Regions from separate parts of the Catenulispora sp. EB89 genome, predicted to be linked through region 1. Evidence: riboswitches for the same ligand, from Rfam matches in the RefSeq annotation. Region 1 holds a riboswitch; the other holds the start of a gene.
What was found. Region 1 has a riboswitch for ZMP and ZTP ahead of ABH920_RS05795 (bifunctional 5,10-methylenetetrahydrofolate dehydrogenase/5,10-methenyltetrahydrofolate cyclohydrolase). Riboswitches for the same ligand answer to the same signal wherever they lie in the genome.
Positions count from the first base shown of each region.

Region 2: another riboswitch for ZMP and ZTP. It lies ahead of glyA (serine hydroxymethyltransferase); the one in region 1 lies ahead of ABH920_RS05795 (bifunctional 5,10-methylenetetrahydrofolate dehydrogenase/5,10-methenyltetrahydrofolate cyclohydrolase).

Region 1 covers NZ_JBGCCU010000002.1:511,412-515,815, reverse strand. Annotated here, with positions in the region: gene ABH920_RS05805 (N,N-dimethylformamidase beta subunit family domain-containing protein) at 1-763, shown strand, start outside; gene ABH920_RS05800 (geranylgeranyl reductase family protein) at 941-2,260, shown strand; ZMP/ZTP riboswitch at 2,293-2,378, shown strand; gene ABH920_RS05795 (bifunctional 5,10-methylenetetrahydrofolate dehydrogenase/5,10-methenyltetrahydrofolate cyclohydrolase) at 2,405-3,241, shown strand; gene ABH920_RS05790 (PQQ-binding-like beta-propeller repeat protein) at 3,318-4,404, opposite strand, start outside.
Region 2 covers NZ_JBGCCU010000004.1:349,654-354,057, reverse strand. Annotated here, with positions in the region: gene ABH920_RS11210 (TrkA family potassium uptake protein) at 1-441, opposite strand, end outside; gene ABH920_RS11205 (class I SAM-dependent RNA methyltransferase) at 692-1,978, shown strand; ZMP/ZTP riboswitch at 1,981-2,110, shown strand; gene glyA (serine hydroxymethyltransferase) at 2,139-3,407, shown strand; gene ABH920_RS11195 (pirin family protein) at 3,453-4,404, opposite strand, start outside.

The sequences.
Region 1 (4,404 bases):
GAACCCCGGCCTGTTCCAGGGCGCGCGGGCGATCATCTCGCTGGGCCACGACGAGTACTACTCGACGCAGATGCGCCAGACCCTGACGCAGGCGCGCGACGCCGGGACGAACCTCGCCTTCCTCGGCGCCAACGCGATCTTCCGCCACATCCGCTTCCAGGACTCGCCGCTGGGCAAGGACCGCATCCAGGTGGACTACAAGGACGCGGCCGAGGACCCGATGCACGTGACCAACCCGGAGGAGGCGACCCAGGACTGGCGCAACCCGCCGGACCCGCGGCCGGAGAACGTGCTGACCGGCGTCTTCTACGAGTGCAACCCGGCGAACGCCAACATGGTCGTGTACGACCCCACGTCCTGGCTGCTGGCCGGCACGAACGCGCACGCGGGGGAGTCGTTCAAGGGGCTGATCGGGGTGGAGTACGACCGGGTGGTGTCGGACTCCTCGACCCCGCACCCGATCGAGGCGCTGACGCACTCGCCGATCACCTGCCAGGGCAAGGCCTCCTACGCGGACTCGGCGTACTACACGGTGCCCTCGGGCGCCGGGGTCTTCGCGACCGGCACGATGCGCTGGAACTGCGCCCTGGTCAGCGGCGGCTGCACGGACAAGATGGATGCCGCCGCGCACACCTTCGCGCAGCAGGTGACGGCCAACATGCTGCTGGCCTTCGCGGCCGGCCCGGCCGGCCAGGCGCACCCGGCGGTGGACAACACGGCGAAGCTCAAGCCGGCGCCGAGCCGGGGCGGGGTGGCGCCGTAGCGGCGGCGCGCTTGTGAGGGATGGCTGACCGGCTTCGGCATCAACTCGGTGGCTTCGGCGTCAAGCAGCGCCGCTCGCCGGTCCGCGCCTGCTGGATCGCGGGTGCCGCGACTCGTGTGCGCGCCGTGTGCCGCACTGCCCGGCCCTCGCGCAGGTCCCGACCCGCCTGCGCTTAGAATCGGGCGGGTGACCGCGCAAACCTCTTCCACCGCTCCGAGCGAGGCCGTGCCCTCGGAGAACGTCGCCGACGTCATCGTGGTCGGGGCCGGGCCCTCGGGCTCGGCGACGGCCCACCATCTGGCCACCGCCGGCCTGGACGTCCTGCTGCTGGAGAAGTCCCAGTTCCCGCGGGAGAAGGTGTGCGGCGACGGACTGACGCCGCGTGCGGTGAAGTCGCTGGTGCGGATGGGCGTCGACACGTCCGAGGAGGCCGGCTGGCTGCACAACAAGGGCCTGCGGATCCTCGGCGGCGGCATGCGGCTGGAGCTGCCGTGGCCGGAGCTGGCCGCCTACCCGAACTACGGGCTGGTGCGGCCGCGCGCCGACTTCGACCAGATCCTGGCGCGCCAGGCGCAGAAGACCGGGGCCCGGCTGCACGAGAACACGAACGTCACCGGTCCGGTGGTGGACCCGCGCAGCAACCGGGTGATCGGCGTGACCGCGCGCATCACGGACGCCGACGGCGGCAAGCGCGACACCGCCTTCCACGCCCCGCTGATCGTCGCCGCCGACGGCAACTCCACCCGGCTGTCGATCGCGCTGGGCCTGCACAAGCGCGACGACCGGCCGATGGGCGTGGCCTACCGCACCTACTACAAGTCGCCGCGCACCAACGACGACTACCTGGAGTCCTGGCTGGAGCTCTGGGACGGCACCCGCCTGCTCCCCGGCTACGGCTGGGTGTTCGGCATGGGCGACGGCACCTCCAACGTGGGCCTGGGCATCCTGAACACCACCAAGTCCTTCCGCAACGTCAAGTACCCGGACCTGCTGCGCGCCTGGCTGAAGAACACCCCCGAGGAGTGGGGCTTCAACGAGGAGAACCGCACCGAGCCGATCCGCGGCGCCGCGCTCCCGATGGGCTTCAACCGCCAGCCGCACTACACCCGCGGCGTGCTGCTGGTCGGCGACGCCGGCGGCATGGTGAACCCGTTCAACGGCGAGGGCATCGCCTACGCGATGGAGTCCGGCGAGCTGGCCGCGGACGTGATCGCGCAGGCCCTGGCGCGTCCCTCCGGGCCGGAGCGGGAGCTGGCGCTGTCGGCGTACCCGCGGGTGCTGAAGGAGACCTACGGCGGCTACTACACGCTGGGCCGGCTGTTCGTGAGCCTGATCGGCAACCCGAAGGTGATGCGCCTGGCGACCCAGCGCGGGCTGTCGCATCCGATGCTGATGCGCTTCACGCTGAAGATGCTCGCCAACCTCACCGACCCCAAGGGTGGCGACGCGATGGACCGCATCATCAACGCGATGGCGAAGATCGCGCCGGACGCGTAGGACTGGCATCAGCGGCGTTTTCAAATAGAGTGCTGTCGGGCCGTGACTGGCGCTGAGGTGGGACACCACCGGGGAGCGGCCTGACACCGTGTCTTTGCCGTGCGCCTGGGCGACTTCGTGACAAGCCGCCCAGGAGGCGCGCTCATGCTCATGGACGGAACCGCCGCGGCCCGGCGCATCGTCGACCAGGCCGCGGCCGACGCGGCCACCCTGACCGCCAACGGCGTGACGCCGTGCCTGGCGACCGTGCTCGTCGGCTCGGACCCGGCGTCGGTGACCTACGTCCGGATGAAGCAGAACCGCAGTGCGAAGGCCGGAATCGGCTCCTGGCACGTGGAACTGCCGGACACCATCACCACCGGCACCCTCGTCGCCGCGCTCACCGAGCTGTCGCAGGACCCGGACGTGCACGGCATCCTGCTCCAGCACCCGGTCCCGCCGCACATCGACGAACGCGCCGCCTTCGAGGCCATCGACCCGGCCAAGGACGTGGACGGCGTGACGATGCACTCCTTCGCCGCGATGGCCTTCGGCGAGCCCGGCTTCGTCTCCGCCACCCCCGGCGGGATCCTGCGCCTGCTCGACGAGTACGAGGTCGACCCGGCCGGCAAGCACGCGGTGGTGGTCGGCCGCAGCCCGATCCTCGGCAAGCCGGTGGGCATGATGCTGCTGGCCCGGGACGCGACGGTGACGTACTGCCACTCGCGCACGGCCGACCTGGCCTCGTACACACGGCAGGCGGACATCCTGGTCGCGGCGGTCGGCAGGCCGAGGTTCATCACGGGTGCCGACATCAAGCCCGGCGCGGTCGTCATCGACGCCGGCTACAACCCGGGCAACGTCGGCGACGTGGACTTCGACAGCGCGGCGGAGAAGGCGAGCCTGATCACGCCGGTGCCCGGCGGCGTCGGGCCGATGACCATCGCGGTGCTGCTGGAGCAGACCGTGGAGGCGGCGCGGCGGCAGCTTGTGCGGCGCTGACTGAGGGGGCCCTGACTGAGGGGGCCCTGCCTGTGACGGGGCCCTGACTCAGGGAGCGGCGACCTGGAGTCGAAGGCTACGGCGTCGCACTGACGACCGCGACCCCCGTCATCGTCCCGAGGAACAGCTTGCCCCCGACGGCGGCCGGCGTGGCGAAATGCGGCAACGCGCCGGTCGACACCTGCCGCGTCGTCTGTCCCGTCGCCGGATCGAGCGCGTAGAGCACGCCGGCGTCGTAGTCGGTGGCCCAGATCCGGCCGTCGGCCACGACCGGCTGTCCGTTGGTGTGCGCCGCACGCCACAGCTGCGTCGCCTGGCTCCCGATCCGGAACGCGCGCGTGCCGTCCGCGCACGGCAGGTACACCACGTCGCCCCGCACCGCGGCCGCCCCGAAGGCGGCGCACGCGGCGAACGCCGTGCCCGCGCCGATGCCGCCGAGGTGCGTCGGATCCAGGAGGTATCCCTGTCCTGATTTACCGGCGATGATCACATGTCCGGCGGCCAGTACCGGGTTCATCGAGCCCAGATCGAGGTCTGACGCGTTGTCGGCGGCCCATGATGCCGGCGCGAAGAAGTCCACCCGCTTGGCGTTCTCGTCCAGCGCCACGACCGAGTCGGTGCCGTCGAAGGGTTGGCTTGCCTTATCTCCGTTGCCGTTGCCGATCGAGAAGTACAGGCGGTCCGGGCCCCCCGACGCGGCGCCGGGAGCCCACATGCCTCCGCGTCCGTCCGATGAGGCCTCGAACCAATTGACGGATCCCGAGGCGGTGTCTACGGATGCGACCGCTCCGGTATAGGTACCGCAGTCCCCGGACAAGCCCCCGAAGGCCGCGAACACATGTCCGTGCCACAGCGTCAGCGCCGGACGCTGTTGCAGGAAGGCCTGGTCGCCGACCGGGGGATCGACCGTCGCACGCGAGACGACGTGGCCGTCCGCGGCGCTGAGTCCGTACAACACATGGTGCGCGTTCGCATCCTCGGCGACCGCGTACACGAGATGAGACGCGGGATCGTATACCAGAGCCCCGGTGATGCCCAGGGGAACGATGTTCCCGCACCCGTGCGGCCTAAAGGGTTCGGCCAGATGCCTGCTCCAGATCACCGACCCGTCGGTCGGTGAGAGCGCGTAGACCGTGTCGTTCTCTGTGGCGGCGAACACCTTG
Region 2 (4,404 bases), on a different contig from region 1:
CGCCACCTGGCCGCTGGGGTCGCGCCAGATCTCAGTGGAGCCGGTGGGCAGCAGCCGGCGCAGCATCTGGTCGGCGGTCCAGCGCACGGTGGCCACCGTGGGGATGCCCAGACGCTGGTATATCTCCGCGCGGCGCGGGTCGTAGATGCGCGCGCAGACGTTCTCCACACCGAAGTTCTCGCGGGCCACCCGCGCGGCGATGATGTTCGAGTTGTCGCCGCTGGACACCGCCGCGAAAGCGCCGGCGTCCCCTATCCCCGCCTCGGCGAGGGTGTCGCGGTCGAATCCGGCCCCGGTCACCCGGCGGCCGGCGAAGTGCGGGCTGAGCCTGCGGAAGGCCCCGGGGTCCTGATCGATGACCGCGACCGTGTGGCCGAGATCCTCCAGGCTGTGCGCCAGGGTGGAGCCCACCCGGCCACACCCCATGATGACGACGTGCACGTTCGACCCTCTCGGGAGACTTCGGACGACGGACTTTCGATGTTCGTAACTCGACGGTACTACGGGGCGTGAGCCCCTGTTTCCGGGCCCGGCGGTGAGCGGAGGCGACTACCCCTAGGCTGGCGATGTGAAACGACCTACTGACCGCCGCTCCGCCGCTCCCGCCGCCCCCGAACGCCGTTCCGGAGGCTCCGGCGGCGCCCGCCGCGCCACCGCGGAGCGCGGCCCCGGCGACGCGGTCGGCAGCCGGATCGAGGTCGAGGTCGGCCCGCCCGGACACGGCGGCTTCTGCGTGGCGCGGCACGAGGGGCGCGCGGTGTTCGTGCGGCACGCGTTGCCCGGGGAGCGGGTGGTCGCGGAGGTGACCGAGGGGGACTCCAAGGACTCGTTCTGGCGCGCCGATGCGGTGGAGGTCCTGGAGGCCTCCGAGGACCGCGTGGAGGCGCCGTGCGAATACGCGGGGCCGGGGATGTGCGGCGGCTGCGACTGGCAGCACGCGAGCTACGAGGCGCAGCTGCGGATCAAGGGCGAGATCGTCGCCGAACAGTTGCGGCGGCTGGCGAAGCTGGAGCGCGAGGTCGTCGTCGAGGAGGTCGCCTCGCCGTTCGGCTGGCGGACCCGGGTGCAGTTCGCGGTCGATCCCGAGGGGAACCTGGGATTCCGCAAGCACCGTTCCCATGAGGTGGTCCCTGTAGAGGAGTGCGCTATTGCGTCCTCCGGCGTGGACGAGGTCGGCGCTCTGCAGAGGAATTGGCCGGGCCTGGAGACGGTCGAGGTGATCGCCGCGACCGGCTCCGCCGACCGGGCTCTGGTGGTCACGCCGAAGCGCGGCGAGCAGATGCCTTATGTGGATGCTGACGTAAAGGTGTCGGTTCTGCGGGGCGTCTCCAGGAACACGCACATCTCCGGTGTGCAGCGCATCCATGGACGTCCTTATGTGCGCGAGGTCGCCGAAGGCCGCACCTGGCGGGTCAGCGGAAGCGGCTTCTGGCAGGTGCACCCGGCCGCTCCGGACGTCCTGACCGAAGCGGTTCTGGACTTCCTCAAGCCGCGCGCGGGCGAGTCCGCGTTGGACCTCTACTGCGGTGTCGGATTGTTCGCGGTGCCGTTGGCGGAGGCGGTCGGCGAGGACGGCAGCGTGCTGGCCGTGGAGCTGGACCGGCAGGCGGTCAAGGACGCCGCGCACAATCTCGGGTTCGTGGAGGACCAAGAGGAGAGCACGGAGTTCCCGTGGGTGGACCTCGTGGAAGGCTCTGTGGACGAGGTCCTCGCCGACGACAGCTATGCGCCGGACGCGGCCGACCTCGTGGTCCTGGACCCGCCGCGGGCCGGCGCCGGACGCGAGGTCTGCGCCCGCATCGTGGCTCTGGCGCCGCGCGCCGTGGCCTACGTGGCCTGTGACCCGGCTGCCCTGGCTCGCGATGTTGCTTACTTTGCGGACGCCGGCTACGAGCTGACCGGTTTGCGGGCGTTCGACCTGTTTCCCATGACCCGGCATGTGGAATGCGTGGCGCTCTTGGAACCCGCGCAGCGATAGCATCTACCCATCGCGACTGGCGCAGAACGCACGCTTTTCTCCGGGGATGTCTCCGGGGCGGAGTGTGTGGAGGTGGAAGCGACCACCGGGAAGCGATCGATGTAGCGGGCACCGCGCGCCTGGGTGTCCTTCCGGACGATGACGCCCGAGGAGGCATCACATGCACTCGCCCGCCATTCCCGAGCTTGCCCAGGAAGACCCGCAGATCGCCGGTCTGATCGAGGACGAAGCCCGCCGCCAGTACGAGAAGATCCGCATGATCGCGTCGGAGAACTACGTCTCCGCCGCGGTCCTGGAGGCTTCCGGCACTGTCCTGACCAACAAGTACTCCGAGGGCTACGCCGGCCGCCGCTATTACGAGGGCCAGCAGTTCATCGACCCGATCGAGACCATCGCGATCGACCGGGCCAAGGAGCTGTTCGGCGCGGCCCACGCCAACGTGCAGCCGTACTCCGGCTCGCCGGCGAACCTCGCGGTGTACCTGGCGTTCCTCAAGCCCGGCGACACCTTCATGGGGGCCGGCCTGGCCGCCGGCGGCCACCTCACGCACGGCTCGCCGGTGTCGGTGACTGGCAAGTGGTTCAACCCGGTGGCCTACGGGGTCTCCCGCGAGACCGGCATCGTGGACATGAACGAGGTCCGCGACCTGGCTCTGAAGGAGCGCCCGAAGCTGATCTTCTGCGGCGGCACGGCGATCCCGCGCACCATCGACTTCCCGGCCTTCGCCGAGATCGCCAAGGAGATCGGCGCGATCCTGGTCTCCGACATCGCGCACATCGCCGGCCTGGTCGCCGGCGGCGCGCACCCCTCGCCGGTGGGCTACGCGGACGTCATCACCACGACCACGCACAAGACCCTGCGCGGTCCGCGCGGCGCGATGATCCTGACCACCGAGGAGTACGCGACGCCGATCGACAAGGCCGTGTTCCCCGGCCTGCAGGGCGGCCCGCACAACCACACCACGGCCGGCATCGCGGTGGCCCTCAAGGAGGCCGCGCAGCCGGAGTTCAAGACCTACGCGGCGACCGTCGTGGCCAACGCCAAGGCGCTGGCCGCCGGGCTCACCGAGCGCGGCTGGGACCTGGTGTCCGGCGGCACGGACAACCACCTGATCCTGGCCGACCTGACGCCCAAGGGCGTCACCGGCAAGGTGGCCGCCAAGGCGCTGGACGCGGCCGGGATCGAGCTGAACTACAACTCGGTGCCGTTCGACCCGCGCAAGCCGTTCGACCCCTCGGGCATCCGGCTCGGCGCCGCCGCGATCACCACGCGCGGGCTGAAGCCGGAGCAGATGGGGCAGGTCGCGCAGTGGATGGACGAGACCGTGCAGGCCGCGGCCAAGGGCGACACCGACGCGTACCCGCGGATCGCCGGGCAGGTGCGGGAGCTGATGGCGCAGTACCCGATGCCGGGTTGGGCAGCGGTCTGATGTCGGACTAAGGGGCGCCCACAGCTGTGGGCGCCCCTTAGAGTTTCAGCGGGATGGGCGACTGCGCGGCTTGAGGCGGATGCCCGGCAGAGGCGGCGCGGGGATGCGCTCCTCGACTGCGTGCCCTGCGATGTCCGGGAAGCGCTCCAGGTTGCGCTTCTCCCAGTCATTGCGGGCTTCCTCGATGTCTTCATGAGTGCGCCCCACGAAGTTCCACCACATGACGATGTCCTCGCGGAACGGCTCGCCGCCCAGCAGGATCAGGTGTGCGCCGGCGCGGCTGGTGAGCGTCAGCTCGCTGCGTCCGGTGCCGAGGTAGAGGAGGGGCCCGGGAGGGACGTCGGTCTCGGCCACCGTGAGGTCCCCGTCGATGACCATCACCGCGTGCTCGTGGTAGTGGGTCAGCGGGATCGTCGCCGACGCGCCGGGGTTGACGGTGATGTCGGCGCCGACGATCGGGGAGTAGGTGGTCGCCGGGGAGGTGACGTCGTCCAGCGTCCCGAGGAAGACCAGCGCGCGCAGGCCGGGGAGTTCGTAGACCGGGAGGTCCCGGTGCTGCTCGAAGTGCGGGGCGGTGTCGCGGTGCGCTCGCGGCAGTGCGGTCCAGAGTTGCAGGCCGTGTCCGACCTGCCCCGCTTCGATGCCGAGCTCTGCTTCTACTGAAATCTCCGAGTGCGCGATGCCGCGGCCGGCGGTCATGATGTTCAGCTGGCGCGGCCGCACCACGACGTCGGAGCCGACGCTGTCGCGGTGCCGCACGTCGCCCTGGAACGGCCAGGTGACGGTCTGCAGGCCGATGTGCGGGTGCGGGTTGACGTTCATCGCCGAGGCCTGCGGCCCGAAGTGGTCCAGGAAGCACCAGGCGCCGACGGTGGGCAGCACGCGCTGCGGCAGGGCACGCATCACGTGCACGCCCCGGACGCCGCCGAGCGGGACGTCGCGGGCTTCGTGGAACTCGACGACCGGGCCCGGGTCGTCCTTGGCCGGGCAGTCCTGC